3 regions of the Mesorhizobium sp. P160187 genome follow, and region 1 is predicted to be linked to each of the others. Evidence: predicted binding sites of a transcription regulator. Region 1 holds the regulator's gene; each other region holds the start of a gene.
What was found. The regulator PhoB, encoded in region 1, activates phosphate uptake and scavenging genes when phosphate is short. The targets are predictions, from matches to a motif close to TGTCATNNANCTGTCAT.
Positions count from the first base shown of each region.

Region 1 (6,491 bases):
GGTCATGATGTCCTCCAGCGGCTTGCCGTCTGGCGCGGATGCCGGACCACAGCCTAGAAGTTTGCCGCCGATGGCGGAAACACACAATTCTCGTAGAGAAAACGCCGCGGCTTGACAGCCGCGGCGCCTCATTTCTTCAAGTCGTCGAGATCAGTTGCAAGCCGCGACGCTGCCGGCGGCGACGCCTGTGCAGACTTCGTCCTTCTTGATCCAGCCGGCGTCGATGACGACGTTGAGGTTGTCCTTGGTGATCGCGACGGGGGTCAGGAACAGCGACTTGACGGTGTTGCCGCCAGGCGTGGTGAAGTCCTTGGCGCCGGCAATGTCGCCCGTCTTCTTGCCATCGGCAAGCTGCGAGGCGATCTCGGCGGCGTTCTTGCCGAGTTCGCGCGCGTCTTTCCACACCGACACCGTCTGCGTGCCGAGCGCGATGCGGTTCAGGGCGGCATGGTCGCCGTCCTGGCCCGAGACCGGAACCGTTCCGGCAAGGCCCTGCGCCGTCAGCGCGGCGACAACGTCGCCGGCGGTGCCGTCATTGGCCGCAACCACGGCATCGACCTTGTTGTCATTGGCGGTCAGGAACTGTTCCATGTTCTTCTGGGCGTTGGCCGGCAGCCAGCCATCGGTATAGGCCTCGCCGACATTCTTGATCTTGCCCGAGTCGATGGCTTCCTTGAGCACTTCCATCGAGCCCGAGAACAGGAAATCGGCATTCGGATCCGAGCCCGAGCCCTTGATGAAGACATAGTTGCCTTCGGGCTTCGCCTTGAACACTTCGCGGGCCTGCATGCGGCCGACTTCCTTGTTGTCGAAGGTCAGGTAGAAGACGTCCTTGTTCTCGATCAGGCGATCATAGCCGACGACCGGAATGCCTTCATCCAGCGCCTTCTGCACCGCCGGGCCGATGGCCGAGGCGTCCTGCGCCAGGATGATCAGCGAGTTGGCGCCCTGCGAGATCAGGCTTTCGACGTCGGTCAGCTGCTTGCCGGGATTGGACTGCGCGTCGGCCGAAATGTACTTGTCGCCGGCAGCCTCGATCGCCGTTTTCATCGCCGCCTCGTCGGTCTTCCAGCGCTCTTCCTGGAAGTTCGACCACGACACGCCGATGACCTTGTCCTTCGCCTGCGCGACCGACATCAGCGCCAGCGACATGGCGACACCCGCCAGCATGGCGGCTGCAAATCTGTTCATCATAATCCTCCCTGCGCCGCGTGCGGCGCGACAAAACTGGCCCGAGGGCCGGCACACAGCGGCCCTATTTTTTCGAGCCTCGAAAAAATACTGGTTCAATGATAAGGCGCTGTCAACATCGATTCTGATGGATTCTGATGGCCTTGCCGAATTTTTTCGAGGTCCGCAATAAACAATGACAGGGCTGCCGGCGTCTGCCAATATTTGGCTGGTGCCGTCGAACGCCTTCACTATCATGAGGCGCGAGGAGGCCGGGAGGAAACAAATGTCGGTTGGAATCCGCCACGACGATCTGCGCCGTCGCAACCGTGCGATGGTGATTTCAGCCGTGCGCCGGGCCGGCCAGCCGTCGCGGACCGAGATTGCGGCGACCACCGGCCTCAGCCACTCGACCATATCGGCAATCTCGTCTGATCTGATTCAAGAAGGCATCCTGATTGAAGGCAAACCTGGCGAGACCGGCGCACTGAAACGCGGCCGGCCGCAGGTGGGCCTTGGTCTCAACCCGGAAGCGGCGGCGGTGATGACCGTCGTGCTGTCGCTCAATTTCCTGTCCGTCACCGTCATCGACTATGCCGGCCACGTCGTCGCCGAGGAACAGCGCCGGCTGGACACGCTGACCAAGCCGCGCGACGAGCTGATTGGCGAATGCGTAGCAATCGTCCGGCGGCGGCTTGAGGATCCCGACCTCGATGTCCAGAGCATCGCCCGCATTGCCATGGGCATCCAGGGCATCACCGATTCGCAGGCGCGCGCCATGCTGTGGTCGCCGATCACGCCACTGACCGACATTGCCTTCGCCGACATGTTGGAAGCGGAATTCGGCATTCCTGCCACCATGGAGAACGATTGCAACATGATGGCGGTGGCGCTGCAATGGCGCCAGCCCGAGCGCTACCGCGACAATTTTATCGCCATCCTCTTGTCGCACGGCATCGGCATGGGCCTGGTGCTGAAAGGCGAACTGTTCACCGGCACCCATTCCTCGGGCGGCGAGTTCGGCCACATGATCCACCGTCCGGGCGGCGCGCTCTGCCGCTGCGGGCGGCGCGGCTGCGTGGAAGCCTATGCCGGAAACTACGCCATCTGGCGGAGCGCCAAAATGATGGGCGAGGATGCCGAGCCGGTCGATATCGGCGACGCTGATATGCGCGCACTCGCCGCGCGCGCCCGCGAAACCGACGGCCCGGAGCGCGAAGCCTATCGCAAGGCCGGCGAGGCGCTCGGCTTCGGCCTCGGCAGCCTGTTTGCGCTGATCGATCCGGCACCCGTCGCCATGGTAGGCGTCAGCGCCGCCGCCTTCGACCTGATCGAACCGGCATTGCGCGAAGCGATCGCCCAGACCGCCGGCGGCCAGCACTCGAAATCGATCTCCTTCGACACCGAGCCCAACGAGCTGCCGCTGATCCGCGAAGGCTGTGCCATGCGCGCGCTCGGCTTCGTCGACCAGGAGATTTTCGCGCCGGGCATTCAGGCCAAATCCGGCAAGCATGTCGCCTGAATGGCCGGCAACGGCGCGACGCGCAGCATCCTAGTCTTCCCTGATCGCGTAGCCGGCGCCGCGAATGGTACGGATGACATCCGGCATGCGGCCGTTGTTGACCGCTTTGCGTAAGCGCCCGACATGCACGTCGACGGTTCGCTCGTCGATGTAGATCGTCTCGCCCCAGACATTGTCGAGCAGCTGGCTGCGCGAGAACACGCGGCCGGGATGGCGCATCATGAATTCGAGCAGCCGGAACTCGGTCGGTCCGAGCCTGATCTCGCTCTTCTTGCGGTAGACACGGTGCGACTCGCGGTCGAGCACGATGTCGCCGACCTTGAGCACGCTGGACAGCACTTCCGGCTTGGCCCGGCGCAGCAGCGCCTTCACGCGCGCCATGAACTCCGGCGTCGAGAATGGCTTGACCAGATAGTCGTCGGCACCGGTGGACAGGCCGCGCACGCGATCGCTTTCCTCACCGCGCGCGGTCAGCATGATGATCGGCAGCCGCTCGGTTTCGGGCCGCACTCTAAGCCGCCGGCAGAGCTCGATGCCGGAAACAGCCGGCACCATCCAGTCGAGCACCAGGAGATCGGGCACGTTTTCCTGCAGGCGGATCTCGGCCTCGTCGCCGCGTGTCACCACCTCGACCTGATAGCCTTCGGATTCGAGGTTGTAGCGGAGGAGCACGCCTAGTGGCTCCTCGTCCTCCACGACCATGATGCGTGGCGCGATCATAGGCAGTTCACCCTCATCAGGCCGGCGTGGCCATCGCCGTCTCGTCCTGCTTCGGACGATTGGCGGGCAATTGCTGGCCGGTCAGCACATAATACGCATTTTCGGCGATGTTGGTGACATGATCGCCGATGCGCTCAAGATTCTTGGCGCAGAACAAGAGATGCGTGCAGGCGGTGATGTTGCGAGGGTCTTCCATCATGTAGGTCAAGAGCTCACGAAACACGGACGTGTATTTGACGTCGATGCGCTCGTCGTCATTCCTGAGTTTTGCAAGCGCTGCCGCATCGGTGGCGGCATATTCCTCGACGACGCCTTGCACCTGGATCAGCACCAGTTGCGCCATGGCGTCGATGGAGTGCGAGAGGTCGCGCGGCGTGACGCTCAAGCCCACGGTGCCGACGCGTTTGGCGATGTTCTTGGCGAGGTCGCCGATGCGCTCGAGGTCGCCCGCCATGCGGATCGAGCCGACCACGGCGCGCAGATCGTTGGCCATCGGCTGGCGCTTGGCGATCAGCGTGATGGCGCGGTCGTCCAGTTCGCGCTGGCGCGCATCCATGATGGCGTCGTCGGAAACGACACGCTGTGCCAGCGCATTGTCCGAATTGAGCAGCGCCCTGGTCGAGCCGCTGACCATCGAGCCTGCCAGATCGCCCATGTCGCGGATCAGCTTGCTGATCTGCCCGAGCTCTTCATCGAAGGAGGCGACGGTATGTTCACCCATGATCTTGGTCCTCGTGCCTGAAAATTCACCCGCCGGACGGCTCAGCCGAAGCGGCCGGTAATGTAGTCCTGGGTGCGCTTGTCGTCGGGGTTGGTGAACATCTTGTCGGTGGCGCCCTCCTCGACGAGATAGCCGAGATGGAACATCGCCGTGCGCTGCGACACGCGCGCCGCCTGCTGCATCGAGTGGGTGACGATGACGATCGTGTAGTTCTGGCGCAGTTCGTCGATCAGCTCCTCGACACGGGCGGTGGCGATCGGATCGAGCGCCGAGCAGGGCTCGTCCATCAGGATCACCTCCGGCGACACGGCGATGGCGCGCGCGATGCACAGGCGCTGCTGCTGGCCGCCGGACAGGCCGGTGCCGGGCTCCTGCAGGCGGTCCTTGACCTCGTTCCAGATCGCCGCCTTCTTCAGGCTCTGCTCGACGATCTGGTCCATGTCGGACTTGCGCTTGGCCAGCCCATGGATGCGCGGGCCGTAGGCGACGTTCTCGTAGATCGACTTCGGGAACGGGTTGGGTTTCTGGAACACCATGCCGACGCGGGCGCGCAGTTCGACGACATCGATGTTCTTGTCGTAGATGTCGTCTTCATCGAGCGTGATCTTGCCGGTCACCCGCGCCAAATCGATGGTGTCGTTCATGCGGTTGAGGCAGCGCAAGAAGGTCGACTTGCCGCAGCCGGACGGGCCGATCAGCGCCGTCACCTGGTTCTGACGCACGTCGAGATTGACGTCGAACAACGCCTGCTTCTCGCCGTAGAAGACGCCGACCTTGTCGCCGCGCATCTTGATGACTTCGTTCGACTTGGCGTTCATTTTGTCGCCCACTGCATTCTCAAGGGACTGTTCGGTCATGATGTTCATACCAAATTGCCTTTTTTCTACCAGCGCCGCTCGAAGCGGCGCCGGAGCACGATCGCGGTGATGTTCATGGCCATGAGGAAGACGAGCAGGATGATGATGGCGCCGGACATGCGCTCGACAAAAGCGCGCTCAGCCTCGTTTGCCCACATATAGATCTGAACCGGCAGCGCGGTCGCCGGATCGAAAGGCGTCGTCGGATAATCGGCGACGAAAGCGACCATGCCGATCAAGAGCAGCGGTGCTGTCTCGCCGAGCGCACGCGCCAGGCCGATGATGGTGCCGGTAAGGATGCCTGGGGCGGCAAGCGGCAGGATGTGATGGAACACCATCTGCATCTTGGAGGCGCCGAGGCCGAGCGCCGCCGAGCGGATCGACGGCGGCACCGCGGCGAGGGCGGCGCGCGTGGCGATGATGATGGTCGGCAGCGTCATCAAGGTCAGCACCAGGCCGCCGACGAAGGAAGCCGAGCGCGGCATGCCGAGGAAGTTGATGAACACGGCAAGGCCAAGCAGACCGAAGACGATCGACGGCACCGCCGCGAGATTGTTGATGTTGACTTCGATCAGGTCCGTAAAGCGGTTCTTCTTGGCGAACTCCTCCAGATAGATCGAGGCGGCGACGCCGATCGGCAGCGCCAGCAAAAGCACGATCACCATCATGTAGAACGAACCGATGATGGCCACGCCCATGCCCGACGTCTCGGGCCGGCTGGAGGCGCCATAGCTGAACAGGCCGGTGTTGAAATGCTCGGCCATCGCGCCTTCGGCTTTGAGCTTGTTCATCCAGTCGATCTGCTGGTTGGACACCTTGCGGCGCGCTTCATCGACGCCGAGGTCGATCTGGCCCTTGAAGGCCGAGTCGAGATTGGCGGCGGCCAGGATGTCGACGTCACGCGTCGTGCCGATCACCGACGGATCGGCGGAGACGATGTCGCGCAGCTGGACGCGGGCGCCTTCCGACAGGAAGCCCTTGAGCTTCAGCATCATCGGCTTGTTGGCCGGATCGATGCCGAGCTTGGCCACCAGCGCGTTTTCGGCGAGCTTGGGATAGTTCGCCTTGATCAGCACGGTAGGGTCGGTCGCGCGCTTGCCGGAGGGATCGATCACCTTCTCGTCGAAGGTGACCGGCAGCGTCACCGTCGTCTGCCAGAAGGCGGTGTAGCCTTTCGAGACGATGGTGATCAACATGATGGCCAGGAACGCCAGGCCCACCGAGATCGCAATCACGCCATAGATGCGGAACCGGCGTTCGGCGGCATAGCGCGCCTTCAGCCCGATGTCGCGGCGCGGACGCGCGACGGCACCCGCCATCGTGTCCAGGGGGATGTCGGTCATTCGTACTGCTCCCGGTACTTGCGCACGATGTAGAGGGCGACGATGTTCATCACCAGCGTCAGCGCGAACAGCGTCAGGCCGAGCGCGAAGGCGACCAGCGTCTGCGGCGAGTTGAACTCGAGATCGCCGGTCAGCTGGTTGACGATCTTGACGGTGAT
Region 1 is NZ_JBYMDX010000003.1:1,191,330-1,197,820, forward strand. Features, by position in the region: gene AC3CCE_RS09100 (sugar ABC transporter permease) at 1-6, opposite strand, end outside; gene xylF (D-xylose ABC transporter substrate-binding protein) at 151-1,191, opposite strand; gene AC3CCE_RS09110 (ROK family protein) at 1,457-2,692, shown strand; gene phoB (phosphate regulon transcriptional regulator PhoB) at 2,723-3,412, opposite strand; gene phoU (phosphate signaling complex protein PhoU) at 3,429-4,133, opposite strand; gene pstB (phosphate ABC transporter ATP-binding protein PstB) at 4,175-4,999, opposite strand; gene pstA (phosphate ABC transporter permease PstA) at 5,017-6,333, opposite strand; gene pstC (phosphate ABC transporter permease subunit PstC) at 6,330-6,491, opposite strand, start outside.

Region 2 (6,491 bases), on a different contig from region 1:
TCACCGATATGGCGCGGCTCGGGCTCGACGTTGCGGCGGAAGGCTAGCTTCCTCAGGCCGCTTCGCGCTTCGGCGTCAGCTCATCCATGTCTGGCCGGTGACCGCGCAGATAGAGCGCGCAGGTGGTACGCAGCATCGACGCGAAGTTGGGAATGGCGCCGTTGATCTCGATCGCTTCGTCATAGAGTTTTGAGATGAACTTCGGCGTCGTCAGGCCCTGGCTGTCGGCAATTTCGTCAAGCAGCGCCCAGAACGTTCCTTCAAGCTGGATACTCGTAGAGTGACCGTCGATGCGGATCGACCGGTTGATCTGTCGATAGCCTTCCGGATCCTGCCCGGCAAAAACCCTGCACATCCTTACCTCCCGATATTGTTGGTTTTGGGCGCAGCGTGTCGCGCTTTCAAGTTGTGGTTGTCCCTGCATGTTCGGCCTTGTGGGCCGAATCGGCAATCGGACTTTCGTCTTTAGGCGCAGGCATAGCAGCGATTGCAAATTTAGCCGTGGTAACCGGCTGCCACCACCTTTCGCGCGTGCCGCCCATAATCGCCTCCAACATGCAGCGGCGGAGACTGATTTGGCAAAGGCAATCCATTCCATGATCCGGGTTCTCCAAGAGGCCAGATCCGTCGATTTCTACAGAAACGCTTTCGGGCTCGACGTCGCCGACAGGCTGGATTTCGAGACATTCACGCTGATTTACCTTGCCAACGCCGAAACGGGGTTCGAGCTCGAACTCACCGTGAACAAGGGCCGCACCGAGCCTTATGGGCTTGGCGACGGTTACGGCCATCTGGCGGTCTCGGTGTCCGATCTCGACAGCGAACACGACCGGATCGGCGCGCTCGGCCTCAACCCCAAGAAGATCGTCGAATTCAACCGCGACGGATCGCTGATCGCCCGCTTTTTCTTCATTGAGGACCCCGACGGCTACAAGATCGAGGTTCTGCAGCGTGGAGGGCGCTTCCAGTAGGGGATTATCGGCCGCATTCAGCCCGCGCGACGCCAGCAACGGCGCTTTTCAAGGGCGCAAACAGCAAGCAGGGAGGAACAAAATGGTCACGATCTATGACGCGAGGCTCTCACGTCGTGAACTTCTCAAACGCGGCGGCATCGGCGCGTTGCTGGTCATTTCCGGCAGCGCCGTCATCAGCCCTGAAAATGCCTGGGGGCTCGAGACATCAGCGCTCAAGCCCGAAACCATGGCGACGCTGATCCAGATGGCGCGCGACATCTATCCGCACGATCAGGTGCCCGACAAATACTACGCCATCGCCGTAAAAAGCCATGACGAGCAGGCCGGCAAGGACGCTGCCTACAAGACGATGATCGAAGACGGCATCGCCGACCTCGACAAGAAGTCGGGCGAGGGCGGCTATCGCGGCCTCGGCTGGGAGGAGCAGCGCGTCGCCGTGCTGCAGCAGATCGAGGCGACGCCGTTCTTCCAGTCCATCCGCGGCGGCCTCGTCGTCAGCCTCTACAACCAGCAGGAGGTGTGGCCGATCTTCGGCTACGAGGGCGAATCCTACTCCAAGGGCGGCTACATCGCGCGCGGTTTCGACGACATAGAGTGGCTCTGAGCCCTCCGTCGTTTTGAAACCCCGCAAACAGGAATTCATGGGAGGAAACCATGGCAGCTTCATTTGATCTCAACAACGACGGCGTGGTCGTGATCATCGGCTCCGGCGCCGGCGGCGGCACGCTCGGCAACGAACTCGCCCAGAAAGGCGTCGATGTCGTCATCCTCGAGGCCGGCGCGCGCCACGAATACGAGGATTTCATCAATGACGAGTGGGGTTCCTTCAGCCAGCTCGCCTGGACGGACAAGCGCACAACCTCAGGCGACTGGCGGGTGTCGAAGGATTTCCCCAATTTGCCGGCCTGGATCGTCAAATCGGTCGGCGGCTCGACCACGCACTGGGCAGGCGCCTCGCTGCGCTTCCAGGAGCATGAGTTCAGGACGCTCTCGACCTACGGCAAGCTGGAAGGCGCCAACCTGCTGGACTGGCCAGTCACATTGGCCGAGATGGAGCCGTACTACGCCAAGGCGGAAGCCAAGATGGGCGTCACCGGCACCAATGGCTGGCCGCGGCTGCCCGGCAACAACAATTTCAAGGTGCTCAAGGCCGGCGCCGACAAGCTCGGCTATAAGGAATGTCATACCGGCAACATGGCAATCAATTCGGTCGAGCGCGACGACCGCAACTCCTGCCAACAGACCGGCTTCTGCTTCCAGGGCTGCAAATGGGGCGCCAAATGGTCGACGCTCTACACGGAGATTCCCAAGGGTGAGGCGACCGGCCATCTCGAGGTCCGGCCAAACGCCATGGCGATCAAGATCAACCATGACGCTACCGGAAAAGTGACCGGCGTCGTCTATGCCGACAAGGACGGCAATCTGCAGGAGCAGAAGGCCCGCATTGTCGCCGTCGCCGGCAACTCGATCGAAAGCCCGCGCCTGCTGCTGAACTCCGAGTCAGCGAAGTTTCCGCAAGGGCTTGCCAATTCGTCGGGGCAGGTCGGCAAGAACTACATGCGCCACACCACCGGTTCGGTCTACGCCATTTTCGACCAACCGGTGCATATGTATCGCGGCACCACCATGGCCGGCATTATCCGCGACGAGGCGCGGCACGATCCCTCACGCGGCTTTGTCGGCGGCTATGAATTCGAGACGCTGTCGCTCGGCTTGCCCTTCATGGCCGCCTTCCTCAATCCCGGCGGCTGGGGCCGTTCATTCACCACCGCGCTCGACCACTATGATCACATGGCTGGCCTGTGGATCGTCGGCGAGGACATGCCGCGCGCGGAAAACCGCGTCACGCTGCACAAGGACGAGAAGGACGCGCACGGCATGCCGATCGCCGACGTGCATTTCGATGATCATCCCAACGACACGGCGATGCGCAATCATGCCTACAAGCAGGCCACAGCGCTTTACGATGCGGTCGGCGCGACGCGCTCCTTCCCGACGCCGCCCTATCCCTCAACCCACAATCTCGGCACAAACCGGATGAGCGAAAAGGCGGAAGACGGCGTCGTCAACAAGCACGGCCAGGCGCACGACATCAAGAACCTGTTCGTGTCGGACGGCAGCCAGTTCACGACCGGTGCGGCTGAAAATCCGACGCTGACGATCGTGTCGCTGGCTATCCGCCAGGCCGAATACATCGCTTCGCAAATGTCGGCCAAGACGATCTGAGCCGTCCTCCCGGATCGCTACGCGGAACGCGCATGGCGCGTTCCGCCTTTTTCCCTGGGACTCACTATGCGCCGACCGGCTGTCCGTCCCTGCGGCGGATGGCGACGACGGAAGGTCGCGGCAACTGGCCGTCTTTGAAATCGGGCCATAGCGTCTGCACCTTGTCGAGCGTCTCGGCATCTTCCGCAGGGTGCTGCACCGACAGGAACAAAGTCGTGCCGTCCGGCGTGAAGCACGGGCCGGTCGCTTCGGCGCCGTGCGGGCAGGTGAACAGCAGCTTCGGCAGGCCGCGCGCCGCACCTTCGGTGTCGACGCCGTAGACGCCGTCCGGCAGGTCGAAAGCATTGGCGCCGTCCGTCGCCACCCACAGCCGCCCCGCCGGGTCGAAGGTGATGTTGTCGGGGCAGACGAACCAGCCATTGTCCGACGTATCCGGATGAAAAGTGGCGCCGACCTTGGCATCTTTCGGGTTGCCGCAGAGCACGAACAGGTCCCAGGCATAGTTTTCGGCCGTGTGGTCGGCGTCCGCGCCGCGGCCGCCAGGCGGGATCAACTCGACAATATGGCCCCAGAGATTTTCCGGCCGCGTGTTGGCCGGATTGACCTTTGACTGGTCGCGCTTCTTGTTCTTGGTCATCACCGCATAGACGCGGCCGGTCACCGGATTGGTCTCGATGTCCTCGGGCCGGTCCATCGGCGTGGCGCCGAGCGCATCTGCCGCAAACCGCGTCTTCAACAGCACCTCGGCCTGGTCGGCAAAACCGTTCTCGGCGGTAAGCTTGCCCTGGCCGTGCACCAGCGGCAGCCACGTCATCGAGCCATCGGCATCGAACCGGGCGACCGACAGCACGCCATCGTCGAGCAGATCGGCGCCGGAGGCCGCATTGGCCTTGTCATAGGCCTTGGCTGAGACGAAGCGGTACATATATTCGAAATAGTCGTCATCACCCATATAGACCACGACGTGGCCGTCCTTGTTGAGGACCACGGTCGAGGCCTCATGCGACATGCGGCCAAGTGCCGTGCGCTTCACCGGCTTGGACTGAGGATCGTAAGGGTCGATCTCGACCACCCAGTCGAAGCGGTTGGCCTCGTTCGGTTCCTTGTCGAGGTTGAAGCGGTCATGGAAGCGGCCGCGGCCATAGATATCGGAGCCGTTGAAGCCGTAACGGTCCAGAAGCTCGGCGGCCGGCGCCTTTTTCGGGTCGCCGCCGAAAATGTCGGACACGCCTTCCTCGCAGGTCAGCACCGTACCCCAGGGGGTGAAACCGCCGCTGCAGTTGTAGCTGGTGCCGAGCACTTTCGTGCCAGTCGCGTCGGCCGAGGTCTTCATCAGCGCATGGCCGGCAACCGGTCCGGAAACGGTCATTTCGGTGTTGGCGGTGATGCGGCGGTTCAGCGGGCTGTCCGCCACGCTTGCCCACTTGCCGTCCTTCAATTGCACCTCGACGATCGAATGGCCCATCGCGGCCATGCCGAGATCGACCTGTTCCCTGGTCATCGTCTTGCCGGCATCGCCCTCGGTCATCCCCGGAAACATCACATTGGGCGAGATGTATTCGTTGTTGACGCAGAGCAGGCCATGATCGGAATTCACCGTGCCCTTGGGCAGCGGCATGAAGGCGATGTAGTCGCAATTGTAGCCGAAGCGCTTTTCCTGTTCCTCCGCCGCGACCTTGTTGCCGTCGAATTCGGCGAGGCCGGCTGTAAGCGGGTCGCCCCAGCGCGCGACGATGGTCGTCTCATAGCCTTCGGCGGCGGCATGGGTCTTGCCGTAGACCCGTTTCAGCTCGGGAAAGCCGAGCGTCGACTGCGCTGTGGCGGCATGCGTTTCGCCGGCAAACAAGGAGCCGACAAAGCTGCCGCCGGCAATCAGCGCGCCGGAGGCGAGGCTGCCTTTCAAAAGAGACCGGCGCGAGACGCGCTCGGCGATGATTTCGCGGATGACGGGGGAGGATGAAGACGGTGCATTGGCCATGGTGTCTGCCTCTCAGGGTGGATGTTACGGCGCACCGTTGCCCTAGTCTGCTTAGGCAACATTCACATGACATAAGAGGAAGGTTTTGCCGCAACTGGGCGCGGCACTACGCATCGCTCAGCCCTTGGTGCAGGTCGAGGCGGTGAAGGCGCCGTCGGGCTGCTTCAGAATGATGTCGAATGACGGGGCGGTCTCGCCGTCCAGTGTTGCCTGTGTCATGGAGACGGAGTTGCCACCGGTGGTATAGCCGCCCAGCGGCCCGAGCCAGGTGATCTCGCCATTGGCGTTCATCTGATAGTTGTAGCCTTGCAGCGCCGTTCCGAACGTCACCGGGCCGGTATAGACATTGCCCTTGATGGTGATGTCGCCGAGGTTGAGGAAGGCGCCGAGCAAATAGACCTCGCAATGATAGGTGCCGTCAGGAAGTTTGCCCTCGCTGAAATCGGCGCGCGCGGCGCCGCTCGTTGCCATCAGCAGCAGGATGCCGGAAATGCGTGAGATGCGAGATGTCATGACGTCTCTCTTTTGAAGGGCGAGCTTGCCCTATTTTTGCGCGGTGCCGCAACATTGTTCGCCCGGAACCCACGGCCGGAGATCAAAAACTAGGCATTTGTCTCAATTGGGCGAAAATTAGGCAAAAGTCGTGTGCGCTGCGCAAATTTAGCTCAATCAATTTTCACTGGCTGCCATTGTTGTTTCTCCAGGCTAATATACCAACCGGCTGATAACGCTCGGCTATTCCATTCTTGTGAGCGGCGCCTTTGCGTTTGGCACGGCAGTTGCATTGCATTATCGCGGTGCAATCAAACAGCTTGGGAGTCTTCGGTATGAAGGGTAATTTCTCCACAATAACAAAAATGTTTTCGGCCGGCGTGGTCGCCGCCGGCCTGTCGATGTCGTCTCCGGCCAAGGCCGCCGAAGACACGATCAAGGTCGGCATTTTGCATTCGCTGTCGGGGACCATGGCGATTTCGGAGACGACGCTGAAAGACGCCATGCTGATGCTCATCGAAGAGCAGAACGCCAAGGGCGGCCTGCTCGGCAAGAAGCTTGAGGCGGTCGTTGTCGATCCGGCCTCCAATTGGCCGCTCTTCGCCGAGAAGGCGCGCGAGCTGATCTCCAAGGACAAGGTCGCCGCCGTGTTCGGCTGCTGGACCTCGGTGTCGCGCAAATCGGTGCTGCCGGTGTTCTCAGAACTCGACAACATCCTGTTCTACCCCGTCCAGTATGAGGGCGAGGAAAGCGAGCGCAACGTGTTCTACACCGGCGCCGCCCCGAACCAGCAGGCGATTCCCGCTGTCGATTATCTCATG
Region 2 is NZ_JBYMDX010000004.1:174,889-181,379, forward strand. Features, by position in the region: gene AC3CCE_RS17795 (purine-nucleoside phosphorylase) at 1-47, shown strand, start outside; gene AC3CCE_RS17800 (ribbon-helix-helix domain-containing protein) at 53-355, opposite strand; gene AC3CCE_RS17805 (VOC family protein) at 576-971, shown strand; gene AC3CCE_RS17810 (gluconate 2-dehydrogenase subunit 3 family protein) at 1,054-1,578, shown strand; gene AC3CCE_RS17815 (GMC family oxidoreductase) at 1,629-3,200, shown strand; gene AC3CCE_RS17820 (PhoX family protein) at 3,265-5,178, opposite strand; gene AC3CCE_RS17825 (hypothetical protein) at 5,296-5,691, opposite strand; gene urtA (urea ABC transporter substrate-binding protein) at 6,006-6,491, shown strand, end outside.
Region 2: a site for PhoB is predicted at 5,234-5,250, ahead of AC3CCE_RS17820 (PhoX family protein). Genes of this name have one in related genera too.

Region 3 (6,491 bases), 1.6 Mb from region 1:
GATCGGGACCCGGCAGGAAGGAGGCGCGCACGCGAAAAGCCTTGTCGCCGAGCCTGAGATCGAGGCTCGCCGGCTGCACCTGGTCGACATCGAGCGCGCGCGGCGACTTCAGCGCGCCGGACTGAAACAGCGCGGAAATGTCCTGATCGGGAAGAATGCCTGTCTGCCGCAAAAGGCTGGCTCCGCTCCAAGGTCGGTCTCTTTGTGGCAGGTTCTTGCCGCAAAACCGCTGGATATTATTGCGGAACCTGCCTGGTACAAACCTCTTAATGAAGCCGGCAATTGACGCAAGCGCAGGTGAGGTCTAAAGGGTCGTTATCCCGTGGTGATTTGGCCGGTCGGCTTGCAGCCACGTTAAACAAGTCGCTAAAGGACCGTCGGGCCGCAAGGCCATATGGACCGGTTGCGACTTTCGCGGCCGGTTTTTTTGTGTCTGGAACAAAAGCGATGAGCACCAAGAAGCGTAACTGGAAACCTCAGACCGCACTCGTGCACGGGGGAACGCTGCGTTCCCAGTTCGGCGAGACGTCCGAAGCGATGTACCTCACCCAAGGCTATGTCTACGAGACGGCGCAGGCTGCCGAGGCCCGTTTCAAGGGCGAGGAGCCGGGCTTCATCTATTCGCGCTATGCCAACCCTACCGTCGACATGTTCGAAAAGCGCATGTGCGCGCTGGAGGGTGCCGAAGATGCGCGCGCCACGGCGTCCGGCATGGCTGCGGTGACGGCAGCGCTCCTGTGCAGCGCCAAGGCCGGCGACCATATCGTTGCGGCGCGCGCGCTGTTCGGCTCCTGCCGCTGGGTGGTGGAGACGCTGGCGCCGAAATACGGCATCGAGGCAACGCTGGTCGACGGCACCGACATCGCCAACTGGGAAAAGGCGGTGCGGCCGAACACGAAACTGTTCTTCCTGGAAAGCCCGACCAATCCGACGCTGGAAGTGGTCGACATCGCAGCGGTGGCGGCGCTCGCCACCTCGATCGGCGCCAGGCTGATCGTCGACAATGTCTTTGCCACGCCCTTGCAGCAGAAGCCCTTGCAGCTCGGCGCCCATATCGTCGTCTACTCCGCGACCAAGCACATTGACGGCCAGGGACGCTGTCTCGGCGGCATCATCCTGTCGGACAAGAAATGGATCGACGAGAATTTGCACGACTATTTCCGCCACACCGGCCCGAGCCTGTCGCCGTTCAACGCCTGGACGCTGCTCAAGGGCCTGGAGACGCTGCCGGTTCGGGTGCGCCAGCAGACGGAAAGCGCGGCCAAGATCGCGGATTTCCTGGCAGGACGGCCGGAAATCGCCCGCGTCATCTATCCCGGCCGCGCCGACCACCCGCAGGCCGACATCGTCAAGAAGCAGATGACGGGCGGATCGACGCTGATCTGCCTCGACGTGAAGGGCGGCAAGCAGGCGGCCTTCGCCTTGCAGAACGCGCTCGACATCGTGCTGATCTCCAACAATCTCGGCGACGCCAAGAGCCTGATCACCCATCCGGCGACCACCACGCACAAGAACCTCAGCGACGAAGCTCGCGCCGAGCTTGGCATCGGGCCGGGAACGCTCAGGCTGTCGGTCGGTCTTGAGGATACGGACGATCTGCTGGAGGACGTTGCGCAGGCGCTGAAGGCAGCCGGGTAGGCCGCGAGGCGTCACGCTCCCGACGAAGCCTCTTCCAGCTCGGCCGTCTTGGTGCCGATGATCATGGTGTTGCCGCGCCAATCGACGGCGCCGCTCAGCCAGCCGCGCGCCCAGATGGCGGGAAGCATCATGTCGCGGACCATCATCGCCGGGACCATGCGCAGCGACAGATGCCAGCCCTTGGCCGCGGCCAGCGCGCATTCGGGAATGTAGGCCGCCGCCAGCACGGCCAACACCGTGGCCGGCAGGCTGATGCCGGCACTTGCTGCCGCCACCAGCGCCAACGCCAACGGCACGGCGACGCCGGTCAGGATCTCGGGTGCGAAAAACAGCGGGAAAGTGACGCGGCGCAACCGCGCCCAGCGCGCCTGACGCGACCAGATGTCGGCAAGTCGGCGCTGCCCCAGTGGTTGCTCGAAAGGCGAGGCAACGAGATTGACGCGCAGGCCCAGTCCGTTGACCAGCTTGGTTGCAGCAGCATCCTCGGCGATCTCGGCGGCCAGCGCGCGGATACCGCCATTGGTATCGAGCATCGGCTTGTTCCACAGCATGCTCTTGCCCTGGGCAAAGCCGAGGCCAAGCGCCTCGCCGGCATATTGCCAGCGCGCCTGCAGCGTGTTGAGGAACGCGCATTCGACCTCGGCCCAGAAGCCTTCCGGCCGCGAGCCGATCGGCGTCGAGCAGATAAGCCCGGTATTGGTCCGCCAGGCCGCCATCAGGTGCTGGACGTAATCCCTAGGCATCAGCACGTTGGAATCCGCCAGAATAACCCAATGATTGCGCGCCGCTTCCCAGCCCTTGACGCAGTTGTTGAGCTTCGGGTTGCTGCTGACGCGGTCGTCGCCGATCAGCAGCCGGGCCGGCACGTTGGGAAACAGGACGATCGCCCTGTTTATCAGTTTGACGACGGGATCGTCGGCGTGAGCGACGCAGAAGATCAGTTCGTAGCGCGGCCAGTCGAGCGAGAAGGCTCGCTGCAGCGTCTCTTGTGTGAACGGCTCCACGCCGCGCGACGGCACGACGATCGAGACCGGTGGCTGCTCGTTGGACGGCGGGGGGATGAGACGGCGCGCTTGCAGTTTCGACGAAGCAAGCAGGATGCTGGCGAGATTGGAAAGAAGCAAAGCGGAGGAGGCGAAGGCGGCTGTGAGAGCTGGTTCCATCGAGATCTGGTCACTCCGGAAAGGCCGCTCGCGGCTGCTTTGTCAGTCGACAGATGGGCCTTGAGTCGCCGGCAAGGTTTGCGCACACCAACATTGTCATGTGTCACTTAAATGACATTGTTTGTCGGCACCTCCGCTTTGAGGCTGGCAGGACATGCCGTTGTGCGCGTATCAAACCGCATAGCGCGACAAATGTTCCTTGCCGCGCAACCGGAGCAGCCCATGTATCGCGCCGTCACGCGCAACATCGAAGTGCAGGTCAGACCGTTCTACCTGGAGGACCGCTCGGACCCGGCGGAGAACCGTTATGTCTGGGGCTACCAGGTGACGATCGACAACCAGTCGGACGATTTCGTGCAGCTTATGTCGCGTTACTGGCACATCACCGACGGCAGCGGCCGGATCGAGGAAGTGCGCGGCGCCGGCGTGGTCGGCGACCAGCCTGAGCTCAATCCCGGCGACAGCTATCAATACACGTCAGGCTGCCCGCTCTCGACGCCCTCCGGCTTCATGGTCGGCCACTACACCATGCGCAACAAAAAGGGCGAGACGTTCGACGTCGCTATTCCCGCGTTTTCGCTGGATCTGCCGGGGACGCGGCGGACGGTGAATTAGGGGTTTTCTCCCCATCTCTATACGGGGAGGAATGCCCGGCAGTGCAACGAGGGGCGCCGCCGGACTCATGAGGTTATCTTCCACGCACATGACGTAGGCTATGCGCGGCCATTCACCAAAGTTCGCGCTGCCCCTCATCCGCCCTTCGGGCACCTTCTCCCCGTGAACGGGGAGAAGGAAGAGATGCTACTGAGTTGCAAACTCCGCCGGGTCGAAGTCGTACTGCTTCGAGCAGAACTCGCAGGCGACGTGGATGCCGCCATCTTCGGTGCTGTCCTTGATCTCCTGCGCGGAAAACCCCTCGAGGATGCCGCGTATCTTGTCCCTTGAGCAGGAACATTGGTCGGCGACCGGCACGCCGCCGAAGACGCGCACGCCATGTTCGTGGAACAGCCTGAAGAGCAGCCGCTCGGCGCCGATGGTCGGGTCGATCAGCTCGGTCGGCTCGATGGTGCCGAGCAGCGCCACCAGCTCGCGCCACGAATTGTCGGCCGGCTCCTGCGTCACGTCACGCGGATCGCCGTCGCCGCCCGAAATGTCGGGCACGCGCATGCGCTCGGGTGACTGCGGCAGGAACTGCGCCAGGATGCCGCCGGCGCGCCACTGCTCACGAGCGCCGCCGGGACCTGGCGTCAGAAGCTTGGCCACCGACAGCCTGAGGTCGGTCGGGATCTGCTCCGACTGGCGGAAATAGGTGCGCGCGGCGTCCTCCAGCGTCTCGCCGTCGAGCTGGACGATGCCCTGATAGCGCTGCGTGTGCGCGCCCTGGTCGATGGTCAGCGCCAAAACGCCGCTGCCCAGCAGCGTCTGCTGCGAGGTCTGGCCTGCGGCCACCAGGGCCTCCAGCCGGTCGGCGTCGAAACGCGCATAGGCGCGCAATGCCGAAGGCGTGGAGAAATCCGCGACCAGCATGTCGACCGGGCCGTCGGTGCGGGTCTGCAAGATGAACTTGCCTTCGAATTTGAGCGAGGTGCCGAGCAGCACCGTCAGCACACAGGCTTCCGCGAGCAGGCGGGCGACCGGCTCGGGATAGTCGTGACGGTTGAGGATGGCGTCGAGCATCGGCCCGAGTTGCACGGTGCGGCCGCGCACGTCGAGCGGGCCGACCTCGAAGGGTACGACATGATCGTCGCCGGCATAGCCGAACTCGCCGAGTTTGGGGTGATGTTCAGTCACTTGATGCGTTTCCAACATGACAAAGCTCCAGGGCGTGGCCATGCGGCCCGGAGGGGTGCATGCGTCCAAACGCGCTTGATTTGCGTGATGGGGCGCAAATAGGCATCGCGCCGCCCCGGATCAAGCGCTTGGAGATCAAGCGCCTGGAGATCAAGCGCCCAGACACCAGGCCAAAACCGCCTTCTGGGCGTGGAGCCGGTTCTCGGCTTCGTCGAAGACCACCGAATGCGGACCGTCGATGACCTCGTCGGTCACTTCCTCGCCACGATGCGCCGGCAGGCAGTGCATGAACAGGGCGTCGGGCTTGGCCCTGGCCATCAGCGCCGCATTGACCTGATAGGGCGAGAAGACATTATGGCCGCGGGCGCGGTGTTCCTGGCCCATCGACACCCAGCAGTCGGTGACGATGCAGTCGGCCTGGTCGACGGCCTCTTCGGGCGAGCGGGTGAAGTGCAGCTTGCCGCCATTGGTCTTCGACCAGTCGATGTGCTTCTGCGCCGGCTCGCTGCCTTCCGGCACTGCGACGTTCAGGTTGAAGCGGAACCGCGCCGAGGCCTCGAGCAGCGAATGCAGCACGTTGTTGCCGTCGCCGGTCCAGGCGATGGTCTTGCCGGCAACCGGACCGCGATGCTCCTCGAAGGTCATGATGTCGGCCATCAGCTGACAGGGATGGGTGTCGTCGGTCAGCCCGTTGATGACCGGAATCGTGGCATTCTCGGTCAGCTCGAGCAGCCGCTCATGCGACGTGGTGCGGATCATGATGGCGTCGACATAGCGCGACAGCACCTTGGCGGTGTCGGCAATGGTCTCGGAGCGGCCGAGCTGCATTTCGGTCCCGGTCAGCATGATGGTCTCGCCGCCGAGCTGTCGCATGCCGACGTCGAAGGACACGCGCGTGCGCGTCGACGGCTTGTCGAAGATCATGGCCAGCACCTTGCCTTCGAGCGGTTTGGTCCGTTCGCCGGCCTTGAGGCGCGCCTTGCGCACCACCGCATCGTCCAGCATCAGGCGCAGATCGCCTTCGGAAACGGCGGAAAGATCGGTGAAATGGCGAAGGCTCATCGGGAATGGCTCTCGGGATTACTTCGAGGCGGCCGCGGCGATGGCGTCGGTCAGGCCCTTGGCGCCGGCGCGGATGCGATCGAGCGCTTCGCCGATCTCGGCGTCGGTGACGGTCAGCGGCGGCAGCAGACGAATGACGTTGTCGCCTGCCGGCACCGCCAGCAGATGCTGGTCGCGCAGCGCCATGTTGACCTTGGTGTTGGGCATGGCGCATTTCAGGCCAAGCATCAGGCCGCTGCCCCTGATGCCTTCGATGACATCAGGAAATTCGTCGGCGACCGCCGCCAGGCCCTGCTTCATCAGCAATGCCTTGCGCTGGACGTCTTCGAGGAAGCCGTCTTCCAGCACGACGTCGAGCACAGCGTTGCCGACCGCCATGGCCAGCGGATTGCCGCCGAAAGTGGTGCCATGCACGCCTGCCGTCATGCCGACGACAGCGTCGTCGGTGGCGAGGCACGCGCCCATCGGGAAGCCGCCGCCAATGCCCTTGGCAATCGCCATGATGTCGGGCGTCACGCCGGTCCATTCATGCGCGAACAGCTTTCCGGTGCGACCGATACCGCACTGGACCTCATCGAAGATCAGCAGCAGGCCATGCTGGTCGCAGAGCTGCCGCAGCCGCTTCAAGGATTGCGTCGGCACCGGGCGGATGCCGCCCTCGCCCTGTACCGGTTCGATCAGGATCGCGGCGGTCTCTGGTGTGATCGCCTTCTCGGCGGCGTCGATGTCGTCGAAGCCGACCTGGTCGAAGCCTTCGACCTTGGGGCCGAAGCCTTCGAGATATTTGTACTGGCCGCCGGCGGCGATGGTCGCCAGCGTGCGGCCGTGGAAGGCGCC
Region 3 is NZ_JBYMDX010000003.1:2,751,155-2,757,645, reverse strand. Features, by position in the region: gene AC3CCE_RS16690 (2'-deoxycytidine 5'-triphosphate deaminase) at 1-172, opposite strand, end outside; SAM riboswitch at 313-390, shown strand; gene AC3CCE_RS16685 (O-succinylhomoserine sulfhydrylase) at 448-1,638, shown strand; gene AC3CCE_RS16680 (ceramide glucosyltransferase) at 1,650-2,801, opposite strand; gene apaG (Co2+/Mg2+ efflux protein ApaG) at 3,024-3,416, shown strand; gene AC3CCE_RS16670 (Hsp33 family molecular chaperone) at 3,603-4,634, opposite strand; gene argF (ornithine carbamoyltransferase) at 4,743-5,654, opposite strand; gene AC3CCE_RS16660 (aspartate aminotransferase family protein) at 5,673-6,491, opposite strand, start outside.
Region 3: a site for PhoB is predicted at 2,902-2,918, ahead of AC3CCE_RS16680 (ceramide glucosyltransferase). Genes of this name have one in related genera too.